2 regions of the Aquibium oceanicum genome follow, and region 2 is predicted to be linked to the other one. Evidence: predicted binding sites of a transcription regulator. Region 2 holds the regulator's gene; the other holds the start of a gene.
What was found. Region 2 encodes PhoB, which activates phosphate uptake and scavenging genes when phosphate is short. Its sites were predicted from a motif close to TGTCATNNANCTGTCAT; they were not measured.
Positions count from the first base shown of each region.

Region 1: the regulator PhoB is predicted to act here: its motif matches at 4,775-4,791, upstream of BSQ44_RS01645 (YdcH family protein).

Region 1 covers NZ_CP018171.1:325,020-335,097, forward strand. The annotation lists gene BSQ44_RS01610 (hypothetical protein) at 33-224, shown strand; gene BSQ44_RS01615 (VOC family protein) at 300-674, shown strand; gene BSQ44_RS01620 (helix-turn-helix transcriptional regulator) at 702-1,424, shown strand; gene BSQ44_RS01625 (NAD(P)H-quinone oxidoreductase) at 1,430-2,434, opposite strand; gene BSQ44_RS01630 (DUF1192 domain-containing protein) at 2,534-2,728, shown strand; gene BSQ44_RS01635 (MFS transporter) at 2,815-4,140, shown strand; gene BSQ44_RS01640 (ArsR/SmtB family transcription factor) at 4,205-4,468, shown strand; gene BSQ44_RS01645 (YdcH family protein) at 4,527-4,706, opposite strand; gene BSQ44_RS01650 (YdcH family protein) at 4,934-5,137, shown strand; gene purE (5-(carboxyamino)imidazole ribonucleotide mutase) at 5,205-5,702, shown strand; gene BSQ44_RS01660 (5-(carboxyamino)imidazole ribonucleotide synthase) at 5,699-6,775, shown strand; gene ykgO (type B 50S ribosomal protein L36) at 6,924-7,049, shown strand; gene BSQ44_RS01670 (tetratricopeptide repeat protein) at 7,139-7,717, shown strand; gene BSQ44_RS01675 (alpha/beta fold hydrolase) at 7,789-8,865, shown strand; gene BSQ44_RS01680 (GFA family protein) at 8,862-9,260, shown strand; gene pyk (pyruvate kinase) at 9,302-10,078, opposite strand, start outside.
Region 2 covers NZ_CP018171.1:4,866,967-4,877,044, forward strand. The annotation lists gene BSQ44_RS23790 (cytochrome c family protein) at 1-204, shown strand, start outside; gene BSQ44_RS23795 (CRTAC1 family protein) at 201-1,892, shown strand; gene BSQ44_RS23800 (CHAT domain-containing protein) at 1,902-3,926, shown strand; gene phoB (phosphate regulon transcriptional regulator PhoB) at 3,933-4,622, opposite strand; gene phoU (phosphate signaling complex protein PhoU) at 4,635-5,342, opposite strand; gene pstB (phosphate ABC transporter ATP-binding protein PstB) at 5,371-6,186, opposite strand; gene pstA (phosphate ABC transporter permease PstA) at 6,201-7,511, opposite strand; gene pstC (phosphate ABC transporter permease subunit PstC) at 7,508-8,971, opposite strand; gene BSQ44_RS23830 (PstS family phosphate ABC transporter substrate-binding protein) at 9,064-10,078, opposite strand, start outside.

The DNA.
Region 1 (10,078 bases), 620 kb from region 2:
CCGTCGACTAATCGCTTCGATGGAGGACTGTCATGAATGCCAACCCCCGATCCTATTTTGGAATGGTCGGCCGTATCGCCGCAGGCTGGCGCGCCTGGCGCGACGAGGTCAGGACCGAAAGCCTGATCAACCGCCTTCCGCCGCACATCCGCAAGGATATCGGCTGGCCCGACACGCATCCGTCGCGCCAGGCGCGACGCGCTGGAACGCCCTTCGGATTGTGAAGCCGTTCCTGCCTGCTCCTGACAGGATGTTGTCAGGAGCTTCCTGCCAATATCTAATCAGCCAAGGAGATACCCATGACCAGCTTCGTGCCGGAAAATGCAGTCGTATGGTTCGAGATCCCGGTGACCGACATGGCGCGCGCCAAGACGTTCTACGGCGCCGTGCTGCAGAACGAACTGACCGACCAGAACGAGGGCCCGAACCCCATGTCAGTCTTCAAGGCCGCGGGCCAAACCTCCGTCTCGGGCCACATCTATCCCGGCAAGCCGGCGGCTGACGGCGCGGGCAACACCATCCATCTGGCGGTCGCAGCACCGCTCGAGGAGGCGATGGAGCGGGTCACCGCCAACGGCGGCAAGGTTCTGTCGCGCGTCATCAGCATCCCCGCCGGCCGCTTCGCCTATTGCCTCGACCCCGACGGCAACAGCATCGGCCTCTTCACGACCTGATCGACCGTCCCAGGAGATACAACGAGCATGAGACGCGCCGACCGCCTGTTCCAGATCGTACAGCATCTACGCGGCGGCCGTCTCGTGACGGCCCGTATCCTCGGCGAATGGCTCGAGGTCTCGGAAAGGACGATCTATCGTGACATCGCCGACCTCCAGTCGACCGGCGTGCCCATCGATGGTGAGGCCGGCGTCGGCTACATCATGCGGTCCGGCTACGACCTGCCGCCGCTGATGTTCACCCGCGACGAGATCGTGGCGCTGGTGGCAGGCGCCCGCATGGTCAGGGCCTTCGGCGGCGCGGCCATGGCGCGCTCGGCCGAGGAGGCACTGGTCAAGATCGGCGCGGTTCTGCCGGACTCCGAGCGCGACCGAATCTCGCGCACCGAAATCCACGCGCCGCTCTACGTGGTGAGCCAGTCCGACCGGGAATCGATTGACGCCATCGAGCGCGCTATCGAGGCCCGCGCCGTGTTGACGCTCGACTATCGCGACGAAGCGGGACGCGGCACCATGCGCGACGTGCGCCCGCTCGGTCTATGGTTCTGGGGCAAGGTGTGGACGCTGGTCGGCTGGTGCGAGATGCGCGAGGGTTTTCGCGCTTTCCGCATCGACCGGATCGCGGAGCTGAAGCCGGCGGGCCGCAGCTTCAAGCCGGAGCGCGGCAAGCAGCTCGCCGATTTCTACCGCTCCATGGAAAGCCGCGAACCGCCAGGCGCGGACCACTGGCCCGCGCGGGAAGCGCTGTAGCGGCCTCAAGCCACGTCCAGCACGATCTTTCCGATGTGGTTGCCTTCCTCCATCCGCTCGTGCGCCCGCCAGGCGTCGCGCAGCGGAAAGATCATGTCCATGACCGGCGCCAGCCGCCTTTCGCCGAGCAGCGGCCAGACCTGGCGTTCCAGCTCGGCCGCAACCTGGCCTTTGAATTCGGTTGTTCGCGGCCGCAATGTCGAACCGGTGTGGACGAGGCGCTTCATCATCAGCTTGGCGAAGTTGGCGGTCGCCTTCGGGCCTCCGAGGAAGGCGATCTGCACGATGCGACCTTCCACCGCCGCCACGTCGTAGTTCCGGTCGATGTAGTCCCCGCCCACCATGTCGAGAATGAGATCGACGCCCTTGCCGTCCGTCGCCTCCTTCACGACGGCCACGAAATCCTCCTCGCGGTAGTTGATCGCACGGTCGGCGCCGAGCGTCCGGCAGGCCTCGCATTTGTCGGCGGACCCCGCAGTCGCGAAGACCTGCGCGCCGAACGCCTTGGCAAGCTGGATCGCGGTGGTCCCGATCCCCGACGAGCCGCCATGGACCAGGAATCTCTCACCTGACTTCAGGCCGCCACGCTGGAACACGTTGTGCCAGACGGTGAAGTAGGTTTCCGGCAGGGCCGCGGCCTCGGTGAGCGTGAAACCGTGCGGGATGGGAAGCGCATTGCTTTCGTGCGTGAGACAGTATTCGGCGTAACCGCCTCCGGGCGTCAGAGCACAGACCCGGTCGCCGACCTTCCAGCGCCTGGCTTCCGGCCCGACCGCCGCGATTTCGCCGGCGACCTCCAGGCCTGGAAGGTCTGAGGCACCGGGCGGAGGCGGATAGGCGCCCTGGCGTTGGGCCACGTCGGGGCGGTTGACGCCAGCCGCGCGCACGCGGATCAGGATGTCGCCACCAGAGGGGGCAGGTACCGGGCGCCGCTCCTGCTTCAGGACCATGGGTCCTCCGGGTTCGGAAATCGCTATCGCGGTCATCGTCTCCGGAATCGCCTGGGCCATCTCGTCTCCTGTCTGCTTCATCTTTACGGGCCGATTTGATTTGAGCCCGCCTCGAACTGTATCCTCCCCGCCGTGTTCGGCCAACAGGAGGGCGGCGCCATGAGCTTTTTCGATGATGAACCTGTCAAGAAACCGAAACCGCACGAGATCGGACAGGATCTCTCGCTGCTGTCGGTCGCCGAACTGGAGGAGCGGATCGGGCTGCTGAGGACCGAGATAGCGAGGCTGGAGGCGGAGCTGAAAACGAAGGGCAGCACCAAATCGGCCGCCGAAGCCCTGTTCAGCCGAAATTAGCGGGTTGACGCGGCGCTTCGGGCGCCGAAGAACCCCCTTCATCACGGAACGGCTCGAATCGCGAGCCACGACCACGAATGGCCGGAATGTTCGCAAGCTACACGCCCATCTTCTCGCTCCTGCGCGGAACCGCCTTCCTTCTCGCGGCGTCGGGTCTGCACAGCCTCCTCCTGCCGCTGCGCGGACAGGCCGAGGGTTTCCCGACCGCCTCGCTCGGCCTTCTCGGAACGGCCTGGGCGGGCGGCTTCGTAGCGGGTTGCCTGCTGGCGCCGCGGCTCGTACGCCGCGTCGGCCACATAAGGGCGTTCGGGGCCTTCGCGGCTTCTGCGGCGATCATCGCGCTGATGACGGGGCTGATCGTCGAGCAGTACACCTGGATTTTCCTGCGCATCTTCACCGGCTTCTGCATGGCGGGCTCCTTCATGGTCATCGAGAGCTGGCTGAACGAGAGCGCCACCAACGAGAACCGCGGCACGGTCTTCGGCATCTACATGATGGTCACCTACGCCGCGATCATGGCCGGCCAGATGATCGTGGCGGCGGGAGACGTCACCACCGCCTCGCTGTTCATGGTCACCGGCATCTTCTTCTGCCTCGCGCTCATTCCGACGGCGGTATCCACCGACGCCAGTCCGCGACCGCTCATGAGCGTCTCGCTCGATCTCAAGGCGCTCTACCGCAACTCGCCCGTCTCGTTCGCAGGATGCCTGCTCGTGGGCGTGGCAAACGGCGCCTGGGGAACGCTGGGCGCGGTCTACGGTGCGCGCATCGGCATCTCTACCTTCGATATCGCGCTGATGATGAGCCTCGCGGTCATCGCCGGCGCGTTTGCACAGCTGCCCGCAGGCCGCGTCTCGGACAGAACCGACCGGCGCTACGTTCTCGCGGCGGCGGCTTTCGGCGCGGCCGCGGTGGGACTGTTCATCTTTGTGGCGTCCGCCCGTGGCGGCACTGCCGTCATCATCATGACCGGCCTCTACGGATCGCTGGCCTACATCCTATATTCGATCTCGGTGGCGCATGCGAACGACCACGCGAGCCCGGAGGATTTTGTCAAGGTCTCGGGCGGGCTGCTCCTCCTCTACGGCTTCGGCACCATGATCGGCCCGGTTATTGGAGCCTTCCTGATGGAGCGGATGCGGCCCGAAAGCCTGTTCCTGACCACCGCGCTGGCGCATCTGCTGCTTGCCGGCTACACGCTGCTTCGCATCAGCCGCCGCGCGCCGATCCCGCTCGAGGAGAGGGAGACCTTCACGACCCATCCGTCCGAGCGCGCGCTGACGCCGGAGGCCCTGCGGCTCGATCCGCGCAGCGAACCTCAGCCGGAACCGGAGCTCGAGACCGGGGACGACGCCGCGCCGGCGGCGGGTTCCGAAGCGGAAGCGGAAGAGGTGACCAAGGCACACGCTTGAGTTTGCGGAGCCGTGGGATAAGCTATCCCGCTAGAAATGGTCAGCGGGACATCGGGGCAGCAAGATGGTCACGGCCGACGCATTCGCCGCCATATCCGATTCCAATCGCCGGTACCTGCTCGAGGAGCTGCGCCGCGGCCCCAAGACCGTGAACGAACTCGCCTCCGGCCTCCCGGTCTCTCGGCCGGCCGTGTCGCAGCATCTGAAGGTGTTGCTCGACGCTGGTCTCGTCCGCTCCAGCCCGGAGGGAACGAGGCGCATCTATTCCATCAACCCGGACGGCTTCACGCGGCTCAACATCTGGGTCGACCAGTTCTGGTCGGAATGAGGGGAAGTGGACCGGCGGCATGTCGGCCGCCGGTATTTCGCGGCTGAAGGATCGGCCTTCAGTGCCTCGTGGGATGGGATTTGAGCCTTTCGATCGCATCCTTGAGCGCCAGCTTGCGGCGTTTCAACCGGGCTATTTCGAGATCGTCGGCGGACGGATGCGCGATCGCCTCGTTGATCGCTCGGTCCAGGTCGCCATGCTTGCGTTGAAGTTCCTCAAGATGGGATGCTAGAGACATGAGTGCTGTTCCCTTTCATCGTTGCGTCGCATCGATCAGGAACCGCGTCCCACCGCAGGCCGCGATTCGTGACAACGCCATGACAGTGTGCCACCACCCCGGTTCGGTGTCGAATGCTGGATGGTAGCATTTTCTGTCGGGGCGAAATGTGATATAGGGCGCGCGTTGGCGGAATGCCCGCGACCCTCGCCATTTTTGGCGCGCAGACCTGCGCCGGAGAAGCATGAATGTCGGAACAGGACCAGGCCGAAGTTCGTCTCGAATTTGCGCGCTTGAAGCAGGAACACGCGGATTTCGATGCCGCGATCGCCGCGATGATTGCCACAGGCTGCGATCCCATCCAGATCCAGCGCATGAAGAAGAAGAAGCTGGCCCTGAAGGACCGGCTCACGTTGCTCGAAGATCGCTCCATTCCCGATATCATCGCCTGAATCGCGCCTGCTTGCGGGTGCGGATCGTTTCCGGTAAGCCCCGGCTTTCTCGAAAGGGGCCGGAATCGTGACGGACCGCCGCGCCGAAGTCGCCATCATCATGGGCAGCCAGTCGGACTGGGCGACGATGCGCCACGCCGCCGACACGCTCGCGTCGCTGGACGTGCCGCACGAGAGCCTGATCGTCTCGGCCCACCGCACGCCCGAGCGGCTTTACGATTTCGCTCGCGGGGCGCGCGATGCCGGATACAAGGTGATCATCGCCGGAGCCGGCGGCGCCGCGCACCTGCCCGGCATGACGGCGGCGCTGACGCCCCTTCCCGTCTTCGGCGTCCCCGTTGAATCCAAAGCGCTTTCAGGACGGGACTCGCTGTTGTCGATCGTCCAGATGCCGGCAGGCGTCCCGGTCGGGACACTAGCGATCGGGCGCGCGGGAGCGGTGAACGCGGCGCTATTGGCGGCGGCCGTTCTTGCGCTATCCGACGACGCGCTCGCCGGGAGGCTCGACGGCTACCGCGCCGAACAGACCGCCAAGGTGGCGGCGCGACCGGCGGACGAGACATGATCCGTCCGCTCGCCCCCGGCGCCACCATCGGCATCATCGGCGGCGGCCAGCTCGGCCGCATGCTGTCGATGGCCGCGGCGCGGCTGGGATACCGGACCGTGATCCTGGAGCCACAGCCGGATTGCCCGGCAGCGCAAGTCTCCAGCAGCCAGATCGTGGCGGGCTACGACGACCGGGCCGCACTCACCGGCCTCGCCGCCCAGTGCGACGTCGTCACCTACGAGTTCGAGAACGTTCCGGTCGGCGGCGCCAAGCTTCTCACCGACCACGTCGCGGTGTTCCCGCCGCCCCTGGCGCTGGAGACTGCCCAGGACAGGCTGGCCGAAAAGACCTTCCTCAACCGGCAAGGGATATCCACAGCCCGCTTCGCCTCTGTGGATAGTGAGGAAGATCTGGCAGCGGGACTGAAGGAGTTCGGCGGTGAAGGCGTGCTCAAGACCCGCCGCTTCGGCTATGACGGCAAGGGCCAGCGCGTCTTCCGCAAGGGCGGCAAGGGCGAGCGCGACGGCGCGTTCGCGGCGATGGGGGGAGTGCCGCTGATCCTGGAATCGCTGGTCCCCTTCGGCTTCGAGTTCTCCATCATCGCCGCGCGCGGGCAGGACGGGTCGAAGAAGGCCTACGATGCCGTGCGCAACGAGCACCGCGAAGGCATCCTCCGCCGCTCCACCGTTCCGGCGGCGATGCTCACCCATATGGAGGAAGCCGCGCGCGAGGCGGCCTTCACGCTCATGGATGCGCTCGGCTATGTCGGCGTGATCGGGGTGGAATTCTTCGCGCTCGACGACGGCACCGCGCTCGCCAACGAGTTCGCACCGCGCGTCCACAATTCCGGCCACTGGACGGAAGCCGCTTGCGCGGTGTCGCAGTTCGAGCAGCACATCCGCGCCGTCGCCGGCCTGCCGCTGGGCGATACGAAGCGGCATTCGGACTGCATGATGGAAAACCTGATCGGCGACGAGATCGAGCGCATCCCCGATCTGTTGTGGGAAGACGGGGTGGTTCTCGAACTCTACGGTAAGACGGAAACGCGGCCCGGCCGCAAGATGGGCCATTTCACGCGGCTGACCTCCTGATCGCGACCGCCGCCCGATCTTCGGTGCGGCCATTCCGGTTGACACGATCCGCGCTTTGCGGCTAAGAGCACGCGACTTTTTCGGAGCGCGCCGCAAGGCGCGTCTTTCAATTATGGGCCCAGCGGGCCGCACAGCACGGGCTGAGACAATGAAGATCAAGAATTCGCTCAAGGCGCTCAAAAGCCGCCACCGGGACAACCGCATGGTTCGCCGCAAGGGCCGAATCTACATCATCAACAAGAGCGCCCCCCGCTACAAAGCCCGCCAAGGCTGATCGGGCGAACGGGCGCTTTTTCGAAGGCGTCCCGCCCCTCACGCGAATTTCAGTTTGACGTTCCGCGCCGCGAAGCTAGGTTTCGCGGTATGCGGATTTTTGTCGTCTTTCCACTGATTCCCCTGTACTTGGCCGGCGCTCTTGCGGTGCACGCGGCACCCGCCGCCCAGATCGGCGCGGAAGAAGAACCGTCGCGGCTCGATACGCTGTTTTCCGAACTGAAGCGCGAGCGCAACGAGAAGGCCGCCGAGCGCATCGCGCGCCAGATCGGCGCGCATTGGATGGATTCGGGAAGCGCCTCGGTCGATCTGATGATGCAGTGGGCCAACAAGGCGATATCCGACAAGAAGTTCGACGTCGCGCTCGACTTTCTCGACCAGGTGATCGTGCTCCAGCCCGGCTACGCGGAAGGCTGGAACCGGCGCGCGACCGTGCATTTCATGATGGAGAACTATGCGAAGTCGATGACCGACATCGCCCAGACGCTGGCGCTGGAGCCACGTCACTTCGGCGCGCTGGCCGGGATGGCGGGGATCCTGAAGGCGACGGGACGCGAGCAGGAGGCGCTGGATGTCTACCAGAGCGCACTTGACGTCTATCCCATGCTGCGCGACGCGCAGTCCGAACTCGTCGAACTGGCCGACGAACTGGCTGGCGAAGGCATCTGAGTGACGGGCCGGGTTTTCCGGGCCGCCGCCCAGGGTCTATCCGGAACACCCCTCACAGCCCGGCCTCAGCGATGAACCTCCTCTACGCCGCCGCGTCGTTTCTCGTCGCGCTCCTTCTCATCCTCGTCGGCGTCACACGGGTCGGGGCGTGGTTGATCGAGCGGCGCTATCCGCCATCCGGCGAATTTCTCACGGTCAACGGCACCGGCATGCACTTCGTCCACGTGCCGGCCGGAGAAGACGCCGACCTGCCGCCATTGGTCTTCGTCCACGGCGCGAGCGGGAACCTCCGCGACCAGATGGTGCCGTTCCGCGCCCGGCTTGAGGGCCGGGCCGAAATGCTCTTCGTCGACAGGCCGGGCCACGGCTGGTCCGAGCGCGGTCCCGCCGAAAACAAGAACCCAACGGGGCAGGCGGAAACGATCGCCGCCCTGATGCAGGAAGTGGGGATGCCGCGTGCCATCATCGTCGGCCATTCCTTCGCAGGCGCGGTGCTGACGGCCTTCGCGCTCGACGCGCCGGAGCGGACGCAGGGCCTGCTGTTCCTCGCGCCGGCCTCCCACCCCTGGCCGGGTGGCGGCACCGCCTGGCACTACGAGGTGACCTCGATGCCGGTGGTCGGCCGCATCTTCTCCGAAACGCTGACCTATCCGGGCGGGCAGTTGCAGATGTCGTCTGCGGTCGAATGCGTCTTCTCGCCCAATCCCGTGCCGGAAAACTACATGGACGAAACGGCCGTCCCGCTGGTGCTTCGGCCGCGCGCCTTCCGCGCCAACGCGCGCGACGTCGCCGGGCTCTACGCGTTCGTCGAGAAACTGGCGCCCCGCTACGGCGAGATCACCGCGCCGACCATCGTCATCTCGGGTGACAGCGACACGGTCGTCTACGAGAAGATCCACTCGGTGGGGCTGGCCCGCGACATTTCCGGCGCAGAACTCGTCTGGGTGAAGAACCTTGGCCACAAGCCGGACTGGATCGCCACCGATCTCGCGATCGCTGCGATCGAGTCGCTGGCGGGAGAGACGCGGGACCTCGATGCGATCGCCCGGACCGTGGAAGAGCGGATCGCCGGGGATCGTTCCGGCCCGAACTGCCACGACGAGAAGCCAGTCCTCACGCCAGCTGGCACGGAGGCTCCAGGGCAATGACAGACGACGCATTGAGCCGCATTGCCCGTTGCAGCTGTGGTCGGCTTACGGTGCGGTGCCTCGGCGAACCGTCGCGCATCTCGCTGTGCCACTGCCATGCGTGCCAGCGACGCACTGGCTCGGCTTTCGGTATCGCCATCTTCTTCGCCCGCGCTCGCGTAGCGGTCGATGGCGTTTATTCGACCTTCACACGCGAGGCCGAGTCCGGCTTCTTGGTCAGCTCGCACTTTTGTGGGGCATGCGGCAGCACCGTGTGGTGGGAGCCGGCGCGTATGCCCGACTGGATCGGCATTGCCTATGGGGCGTTCGCCGGCACCGAACTCCCGCCTCCCGACCAGCAGGTGCATGTGAAGCAGCGGCTCGACTGGATCAGGCTCGACATTCCGGAGAAGTGAGGACGCGTCGTTCGGATATCCCGGCTTCCGCCGGACGGGGCTTACATCCCGTTCATGCCTTCCGAACCGATATAGGCGATCCGCAGCAGGTTGGTGGCTCCGGGCGTGCGCAGCGGCACGCCGGCGGTGACGATGATGCGGTCCCCGGCCCGGCCGAAGCCTTCCGCGAAGGCGATGCGGCAGGCGCGATCGACCATGTCGTCTAGGTCGCTCGCATCCGGCGTGACGACGCAGTGCAACCCCCACACGAGAGAGAGGCGGCGGGCGGTCTCGACGACCGGCGAAAGCGCGATGATGGGTACGCGTGGACGTTCGCGCGCGGCGCGCAGGCCAGTGGTGCCCGACGCGGTGTAGGTGACGATGGCCGACAGCCGCAGCGTTTCGGCGATCTGTCGCGCGGCGAGCGAGATCGCGTCGGCGCCGGTCGCCTCAGGCTCGGAGCGCTGCGCGTTGATGATGCCCGGATAGGTCGGGTCCTTCTCGACCTGAACCGCGATGGCGTTCATCATCGACACCGCCTCGACGGGGTACTGGCCGGCCGCCGATTCGGCCGACAGCATGATCGCATCGGCGCCCTCGAAGACGGCGATCGACACGTCGGAGACTTCCGCGCGGGTGGGCACCGGCGCGGTGATCATCGATTCCAGCATCTGCGTGGCGACAACGACCGGCTTGCCGGCACGGCGGCAGGCGCGGGTGATCTGTTTCTGGATGCCCGGCACGGCTTCGAGCGGCATCTCGACCCCGAGATCGCCGCGCGCCACCATCAGGGCGTCGGAGAGTTCGATGATCTCGGCAAGCCTGGCGACGGCCTGCGG
Region 2 (10,078 bases):
ATGACCGCGGAACTGTGGGGCGTCGGATCGACCGATCCCTACGGCCACCGCAACGACATCGCTTCGCTCGACGGCGTCATCCGCGCCCATGGCGGCCAGGCGCGCGACACCCGCGACCGCTACATCGCGCTTCCCGATGAGGATCGCCACGCCATCATCGCTTTCCTGAAGACGCTGGTGATCGAGCCGGAGGAGGTGAAATGATCAGGCATCGAAAACTCCTTCTGGCGCTGGCGGCAGTCGCCGCGATGTCGTCGGTTTCCGCAGCACACTCGGAAGACGCTTTCCCCGCCCCGATCAGCACCGACATTCCGCTGATGCATGAGGAAGCGGCGGCGGCAGGCATCGTGCATGCCTATCGCGGACCGTGGGAGTACTTCGTCGGCGGCGGCGGGGCCTCGCTGGACTGCAACGACGACCGCATGCCCGACATCTTCCTGGCCGGCGGCCGCGACGCGGCACGCTTCTACGTCAACCGGAGCACCGCCGGAGGACCGCTGCGTTTCGAGGAGAAGCCGATCGCCATCGATCCAGAAGACCTTGAAAAGGTGCTCGGCGCCTATGCGCTCGACATCGACGGCGACGGCATGCGCGACCTCGTTCTGATGCGGGTCGGCGAGAACGTGATTCTCAAGGGCGGGCCGGAGTGCACCTACTCGAAAGCCAACCGGGAATTCACCTTCGACGGCGGCAAGGCCTGGACGACCTCGTTCGCCGCGACCTGGGAAGCCGGCCAGAAATTTCCCACCCTCGCCTTCGGCAACTATGTCGACCGCCATGCGCCGGGCTCGCCCTGGGGCACGTGCCACGACAACGACCTGTTCCGGCCGGAGGCCGGCGACAGGCCCGACTATTCCGACCGCCAGGCATTGCGGCCCGGTCATTGCGCGCTTTCGATGCTCTTCACCGACTGGAACCGCTCCGGCACGCCGTCGCTGCGGATCACCAACGACCGCCAGTATTATCGCGGTGGCGAGGAACAGCTCTGGCGGGTCGAGCCGGACCGGCCGGCGAAGCTCTACGGCAAATCGGACGGCTGGCAGCATCTGACGATCTGGGGCATGGGCATCGCCGAGGGCGATCTCGACGGCGACGGTTTTCCGGAATACGCGCTCACTTCGATGGGCGACACCAAGCTGCAGAAACTGTCGGAGGACGCAGACGAGGACGAGCCGCTCTACACCGACATCGCCTTTGCCAGGCATGCCACCGCCCACCGTCCCTATGTCGGCGACGACCTGAAGCCCTCGACCGGCTGGCATTCGGAGTTCGCCGACTTCAACAATGACGGCCTGCTCGACCTCTACATCGCCAAGGGCAACGTGGAGCGCATGCCCGACTTCGCCGGTTTCGACCCTGACAACCTGCTGCTCGGCCAATGGGACCAGACATTTGCCGAGGCCGGCCACCAGGCGGGGATCGACCTGCCGACCAAGGGGCGCGGCGCCCTTGTCGAGGACTTCAACGCCGACGGCATGCTCGACCTGCTGGTCGTGAACCGCGAACAGAACGTCTCGCTGTTCCGCAACTCAGGTGCAGTGACCGAATACGGCTCACGGCCGATGGGCAATTTCGTCGCGATCGAACTCGAGCAGCCGGCGCCGAACGGAAACGCCGTCGGCGCGCTGATCTCCGTCAAGGCCGGCAATTCCACCTTCAACCGTACGGTCCAGGCCGGTGGCGGCCATGCGTCGGGCCATACCGGCTTCGTCCATGTCGGGGTCGGCACCGCCGAGCGCGCTGAAATCCGCGTCAAGTGGCCGGACGGCGAATGGAGCGCGCCCTACCGGGTGTTCGCCAACAATTTCGTCCTCATCGGCAGGGAAGCGAAGGCCGCGCGCTACTGGTATCCGCCGGAAGACGATTCCTGGCAGGCCTCGTCGGCGCAGTAGCGATCCGCCGTGCGTTCCGCGGCCAAACTGCTTCTCGCCACCCTGACGGCGGGCTGGCTGTGCGCGGGTGCGGCCCCCGCCCTTTCGGGCCCGACGGCCGATCATGCGTGCCCGTCCTTTGAAGACGCGGTCAAAGCAAGTGGCGAGCAGCTCGTCACGCTCGCGGCGACACGCGGCCTGACATACGAGCTGCAACCCTTTCCCAACGATCTGCGCGGCGCGATCCTCTCTTATGTCGGCTTCCGCGTCTCGCCCTCGGATGACCGGAGCAACGGCCTCATCTTCTATCTCCGCAGCGGCAGGATCGTCTGCGGCTATCTCTGGCGCGATCGCACCGGGGGAGCCGATGGAGCGCATCGTGGCACGGGGAAACCGCATGCGGACGTCCGGGAGCCGGATGCAATCTTCCGATTGCCGGTGCGCGACGTGGGCGAACTGGTCGACCTGATCGAACGGGTGCGCAATGCACTGACGGCGGGCGGCAACAGCGCAGAGCGCAGCCCCAGGCTTCGCGATGAAAACTCGTTCGGTACCACGCGCGGCGCACGGGCTTTGGCAGACGCATCCGAACCTTCCGGAGAGCAGCGAGCGGCAATGCTGGCGGACCTGTCACAAAAGCTCTTCGGAGAAACCGAAAGCATCATCGAGGAATTCGCCAACCTGACGGTCGTGCCGGCGCTCAACATCGGCACGGTGCCCTTTGGCGTCCTCGACCCGAATGGCGACGGGATTCCGCTGGTCCACTCGACTGCAGTCAACGTCGAGGCGTCGATGAACGACGTGGCGGCGGGACGGCTGTTTGCGATCGCGCCCGAAGTGCGGCCCCAGACGATCGCCGGCGATCCGGACGCCACGGGCGATCCGGAATGGATCTTCCCGCGGCTGCCTGGTGCCGCGGCCGAGGCGCGCACGATCGCCGCCCGCTTCGAGGCGACGCCGATCATCGGCTCCGACGCGACGATCGAGACGGTGACCCGCCACCTAGCCGAGGACACCTACATCCACCTCGCCGCCCATGGCCTCAGCAGCATCACGGATCCGGTGGACGGCAGCTTCATCGCGCTCAGCGATGGCAGGCTCACGGCCCGCGCGATCCAGGAGATGCGGCTTTCGAACAACCCGCTCGTGGTGCTGAGCGCCTGCCAGACCGGGCTGGGCAACCCGCTCGACGCCGGGATCGTCGGGCTTGCGCGCGCCTTCATGCTTGCCGGCGCGAGCAGCGTCATCGTCAGCCTCTGGAACGTCGACGACGAGGCGACCTCGTGGATCATGACGCGCTTCGTCGATTTCCTGACCAACCACCCGCCGGGCACGGCGCTACGCCTGGCGCAGGACGCGGCGCGCGAGCGCTGGCCCGAACCCTCGAAGTGGGGCGCTTTCGTGCTGTTCGGGTCACGCACGGTGGTGCTGGCTCCCGCGGACGACGACCGCCCCATGTCGGTAGCGCTGAACGTGCTTCCTCTGGTGAAGCGCGTGGGCAGCGAGGACATGGACCCTATCGGACCAGGCGCGGCGGTTCGGGTCGGCGCCGGAGACGAGCTTCATCTCGACATCGCCAACCTCGGCGGCAAGCCAGTCGATCTCGACGTCCTCTATGCGGACGCGGAGGGGACGGTCTCGCATCTCCTGTCGGAGCGCGTGCCGGCGGGCGACGAAGAGCGCCTTGGCCTCGTCCGCTTCACCGACACGACGGTGGGAATGGAACGGGCGATCATCGTGGTACGTGAAGCCGCGCCCGCATCGCCGCTGCGTCCGCTGTCGGATTTTGAAAGCGTGCCGGGCACGATGCTGGCGCACCTGCTGCTCAGTCCCGCGTCGCTGCGGACATTGCTGCCCGGCGGCATCCGCAAGGTCTCGCAGTTCGGCGGACGGGAGTTCCTCGGGTCGTTCGTGGGAGCGAGCGAGCGCTTCGAACTGGCGCTGTCGGAGGCCCGGCACATGGGTGCAAGGGGGTCGCCCTCGCGCGAACAGCCATCCGCCGCCTCTCGGCGGCGGGCGGGCGTGATGGTCGTGCCGTTCGAGGTGTCGCGGTAGCGCCGGTCAGGCCTCGCGGATCGCGTAGCCCGCGCCGCGGATCGTGCGGATGACGTCGGGCATGCGGCCGTTGTTGACCGCCTTGCGCAGGCGACCGACATGGACGTCGACGGTGCGTTCGTCGATGTAGATCGTCTCGCCCCAGACATTGTCCAGAAGCTGCCCGCGCGAGAAGACGCGACCGGGATGCTGCATCAGGAATTCGAGCAGGCGGAACTCGGTCGGTCCGAGCTTGATCTCGCTCTTCTTGCGATAGACGCGATGGGACTCGCGGTCGAGCACGATGTCGCCGACCTTGAGCACACTCGACAGGACCTCCGGCTTGGCACGGCGCAGCAGAGCGCGGACGCGGGCGATGAATTCGGGGGTGGAGAAAGGCTTTACTAGGTAATCGTCGGCGCCGGTGGAGAGGCCGCGCACGCGATCGCTCTCCTCGCCGCGCGCCGTGAGCATGATGATCGGCAGGCGTTCCGTCTCAGGGCGCATTCTCAGCCGCCTGCACAGTTCGATGCCCGAAATCGCGGGCACCATCCAGTCGAGCACCAGAAGATCCGGCACGCTCTCCTGCAGCCGTATCTCGGCCTCGTCGCCGCGGGTGACGATCTCGACCTGATAACCTTCTGCTTCGAGGTTGTATTTGAGGAGGACGCAGAGCGGCTCCTCATCCTCGACCACCATGACCTTTGCTGCAATCATGCCGCGTCGTCCTCAGGCGTTCGCCCCGGCCATCACCGTCTCGTCGGTCTTGGGCCGCGCCATGGGCAGTTGCTTGCCGGTCATGACGTAGTAGGCGTTTTCCGCGATGTTCGTGACGTGATCGCCGATGCGCTCCAGGTTCTTGGCGCAGAACAGGAGATGGGTGCACGACGTGATGTTGCGCGGGTCTTCCATCATGTAGGTCAGGAGCTCGCGGAAGATCGCCGTGTACTTGATGTCGATCTTCTCGTCCTCGACGCGCAGCGGTACCAGCGCCTCGGCCTCGCGCGCGACGTACAGGTCGACCACCTTCTTGACCTGGCGGTGGACGAGCTCGGCCATGCTCTCGATCGAATAGGACAGGCTGGTCGGCGTCGAGGTCAGCCCCACAGCACCGACACGCTTGGCGATGTTCTTGGCGAGATCGCCGATGCGCTCCAGATCGCCGGCCATGCGGATGGCGCTGACGACGGCGCGCAGATCCTGCGCCATCGGCTGGCGGCGGGCGATCAGCGTGATTGCCTTGTCGTCGAGCTCGCGCTGCTTGGCGTCCATGATGGCATCGTCGGAGATGATGCGCTGGGCGAGCGCCGCGTCGGTGGAAAGCAGCGCGCGGGTGGCGTCGTCCACCATCGAGGCCGCGAGTTCGCCCATGTCGCACAGAAGGCGATCGATACTTTGAAGTTCCTCGTCGAAGGAGGCAACGGTGTGCTCGCCCATGGTCCTGTCCTCGTATCCTGGTGCCGGATCAGCCGAAGCGACCGGTGATGTAGTCCTGGGTGCGCTTGTCGTCGGGGTTGGTGAACATCTTGTCCGTCGGGCCTTCCTCCACGAGGTAGCCGAGATGGAACATCGCGGTGCGCTGCGAGACGCGGGCGGCCTGCTGCATCGAGTGCGTGACGATAACGATCGTGTAGTTCTGGCGAAGCTCGTCGATCAGTTCCTCGACCTTGGCGGTGGCGATCGGATCGAGCGCCGAGCACGGCTCGTCCATGAGGATGACCTCCGGAGAGACCGCGATGGCGCGGGCGATGCACAGGCGCTGCTGCTGGCCGCCGGACAGGCCGGTGCCCGGCTCCTGAAGCCTGTCCTTGACCTCGTTCCAGATCGCCGCCTTCTGCAGGCTGGATTCCACCACGGCGTCGAGCTCGGCCTTGTTCGTGGTCAGGCCGTGGATGCGGGGGCCGTAGGCGATGTTCTCGTAGATCGACTTCGGAAACGGGTTCGGCTTCTGGAACACCATGCCGACACGGGCCCGGAGCTCCACGACGTCGATCTTCGGATCGTAGATGTCCTCGCCGTCGAGCGTGATCTTGCCGCCGATCCTGGCGATGTCGATGGTGTCGTTCATCCGGTTCAGGCAGCGCAGGAAGGTGGACTTGCCGCAGCCCGACGGCCCGATGAGTGCCATCACCTGCTTTTCCGGAACGTTCAGGTCGACGTCGAACAGCGCCTGCTTTTCCCCATAGTGCACCGTGACCTTTTCGCCCCGCATCTTGTAGCTGGTCATGGCATCGGGGGTCATGAGCTTCTTCTCGACTGCGGCTTCGCTCAGCATGTTCATGTCCTTGTACTCCATTACCAGCGGCGTTCGAAGCGCCGGCGAAGTATGATAGCGCCGATGTTCATGACCGCCAGGAACATCAGCAGGATGATGATGGCGCCCGACGTGCGCTCCACGAAGGCGCGCTCGGCTTCGTTGGCCCACATGTAGATCTGCACCGGCAGCGCCGTTGCGGGATCGAGCGGCGAAGTGGGATAATTGGCCACGAAGGCCACCATGCCGATCAGCAGCAGCGGCGCCGTTTCGCCGAGCGCCTGCGCCAGGCCGATGATGGTGCCGGTGAGGATACCGGGCGCGGCGAGCGGCAGGACGTGGTGGAACACCATCTGCGTCTTCGATGCGCCGAGCCCGAGCGCCGCGGCGCGGATCGAGGGCGGTACGGCCCGCAGGGCGGCGCGCGTGGCGATGATGATCGTCGGCAGGGTCATCAGGGTCAGCACCAGCCCGCCGACGAGCGACGCGGAACGGGGGAGTTCCATGAAGTTGATGAAGACCGCCAGCCCGAGCAGGCCGAAGACGATCGACGGCACCGCGGCCAGGTTGTTGATGTTGACCTCGATGAGATCGGTGAAGCGGTTCTTCGGCGCGAACTCTTCCAGGTAGATGGAGGCCGCGACGCCGATCGGCAGCGCCAGGATCAGCACGATCAGCATCATGAAGAGCGAGCCGATGATCGCCACACCCATGCCGGCGGTCTCGGGACGGCTGGACGCGCCGTAGGTGAACAGGCCGGTATTGAACTTCTGTTCGATCACGCCCGCCTGCTGGAGCTGGCGTATCCACTCCAGTTGCTGATCGGAGACCTTGCGACGGGATTCCTCGACCGTCAGGTCCACCTGTCCCTTCACCGCGGAATCCACGTCGGCGGTGGCCAGTACCCAGACGGTCTGCGTCGTTCCGATCACGGACCAGTCGCTGGTAACGAGATTGCGCAGCTGGTTCCTGACGCCGTTGGAGACCAGGCCGCCGGCCTCGCGCATGAGCTTCCGGTTCTCGGGATCGATGCCGAGCACCTTTGCGATCGCGGCATCGGCCAGCCTGGGGTAGTTGGCGGTCAGGAGCACGTTCGGATCCGTGTCGCGCTCGTTGTCGGGATCGATGATGCTTTCCTCGATCTCGATCGGCAGCTGGATCGAGGTCTGCCAGAAGGCGGTGTAGCCTTTCGAGAACACCGACCACATGAGCGCGAACAGGAAGAAGATGCCGATCGCGATGGCGACGATCCCGTAGATGCGGAACCGGCGTTCGGCCGCATACCGCTTCTTGATGCCGATGTCGCGGCGCGGATGGGGAGCCGCCGCGGTTTCGAAGGTGGCGTCGGTCATTCGTACTGCTCCCGGTACTTGCGCACGATGTAGAGCGCGAAGACGTTCATGCCGAGCGTGAGCACGAACAGGGTCATGCCCAGCGCGAAGGCGACGAGCGTCTGTGGCGACGTGAACTCGAGATCGCCGGTCAGCTGGTTGACGATCTTGACCGTGATCGTGGTCATGGCCTCGAACGGATTTGCCGTCAGGTTGGCCGCCACTCCGGCCGCCAGCACCACGATCATGGTCTCGCCGATGGCGCGCGATGCGGTGAGCAGAAGCGCCCCGACGATCCCCGGCAGGGCGGCCGGAAGGATGACGCGCTTGATGGTTTCCGAACGCGTGGCGCCGAGCCCCAGCGATCCGTCCCGCATGGAACCGGGAACGGCGGTGATGATGTCGTCGGACAGCGACGACACGAACGGGATGAGCATGATGCCCATGACGAGGCCCGCGGTCAGCACGCTCTGCGCCTGGATGAAGCTGAAGCCGGCGATCGCCGCCGAGAGATCGCGCAGGAACGGACCGACCGTGACGAGCGCGAAGAAGCCGTAGACGATGGTGGGAATGCCGGCGAGGACCTCGAGCAGCGGCTTGACGATGGAGCGGACGCGCTTGGAGGCGTACTCGGCCATGTAGATCGCCGCCATCAGGCCGATCGGAACCGCGAAGAGCATCGCGACGAACGCGATGTAGAGCGTTCCGGCAAGCAGCGGGATGAGCCCGTACTGCCCTTCCGCACCGCCCGAACCGGCGGCCGCGAAACGCGGATCCCAGACGGTCCCGAAGAAGAAGTTCGTGAGCGACACCGACTGGAAGAAGTGGATCGTCTCGAACAGCATCGAGAACACGATGCCGACCGTCGTCATGATGGCGATCGTCGAGGCGGCGATCAGCAGCCAGAGGATCACCCGTTCGACATTGTTGCGGGCGCGCGAACGCAGATGGATGCGCGAAACCGCGAGCCAGGCGCCACCGAGCGCCATGGCGATCGCCAGGATCGAACCGATCCAGGCCAGCGTCGACTGCATCGCGTTCATCTCGAGCGCCAGCTCGATCATGTAGTCCTGTGTGCCGGAGGCGAGCGCGACACCACGCTCGGCCAGCATCGGCCGGATTTCCTCGAATGTCTGCGGGATCGTGACGCCGGCATCCTGGAGCCGCTCCAGCCCGGCGGCGAGGCTCTTGACCATGCCGAACGCCAGGCCGCGGCTGGCGACAGCGCTTTCCGCGGTCTGGGCCGGCAGGCGCGCCTCGACCGAGCGCTCGATGTAGAATGCGCTGCCGACGAGCCAGATGCCCAGGAACAGGAGCGCGGGAAGCACAGCGAGCGTGAACGCCCACCAGCCGTGGTAATGAACCCGCGAATGGGGTTTTTCGCCCCCTGAAGACTGCTGGGCTACTGCCCGCCGCCTCCCGGCGAAATAGCCTATGACGCCGATGATGACGACGACCAGCAATACGACTGAAGCTGACACCGATTTCCCCTCATCGGTTCGCCGCGTTGGCGGCTGCACGAATTCGTCGCGGACGACGTATGCCGTCCGCGACGCTTGCCATTGCTGGCTTCTTACATGGTCTCGCCGCTCTCGAAGCCATCGCGGACCGCGTCACGCTCGGCATCGGGAGCCGGGACGAGGCCGTAGTCGGCGAGCGGGCTATCGGGGCCGACCATCTGGTCGTCGAGGAAGAACTCGACATATTCCTTGAGACCAGGAATGACGCCGATATGCGCCTTCTTGACGTAGAACTGAAGCGGACGCGACACGGGATACTCGGCCGACGAGATCGTCTCCACCGAAGGGGTAACGCCGTTGATGGTGGCGACCTTCAGCTTGTCGGCATTGTTTTCGTAGAACGAGAGGCCGAACACGCCGACACCGGTCTTGTTGGAGTCGATGCGGGCGAGCGTCTCGGTGTAGTCACCGTCGATGTCGACCGCACCGCCGTCCTTGCGGACCTGCTTGCAGGCAGCCTCGGCGGCTTTCTCGTCCATGCCGCCGGCCACGGCGGCCTCGATGCCACCGGCTTCCTCGCAGCCGGCGATGAGCAGCTTCTCTTCGAAGACTTCACGCGTTCCGTGCTTTTCGCCCGGGATGTAGGCGACGATGTCCCAGTCCGGGAGCGAAGGATTGACGTCGCTCCACTTCTTGTTCGGGTTCTCGACGAGCTTGCCGTCGACAGCCACCTGCGCGGCGAGCGCCTTGTAGACGTCCTGCGGGGTGAGCGCCCAGTCCTGGCCGGCGGCGTCGGTCGCGAAGACGATGCCGTCATACCCGAACTGCACTTCCTGGATGTCGGTCACGCCGGCGGCCTTGCAGGCCTCGACTTCCGAATCGCGGATCTTGCGCGAGGAATTGGCGATGTCGATCGTGTCCTCGCCGACGCCCTTGCAGAACTCCTTCAGGCCGGCGGACGAACCGCCCGATTCGACCACGGGGGTGGGGAAGTTCGGGAAGGTCTCGCCGAAGTTCTCGGCGACGATCTTCGCGTAGGGGAGCACGGTCGAGGAACCTGCGATCTGGATCTGGTCGCGCGCGGCGGCGAAGCCGGCGGAAGCTGTCAGGGCGACGGCCGCAGCCGAC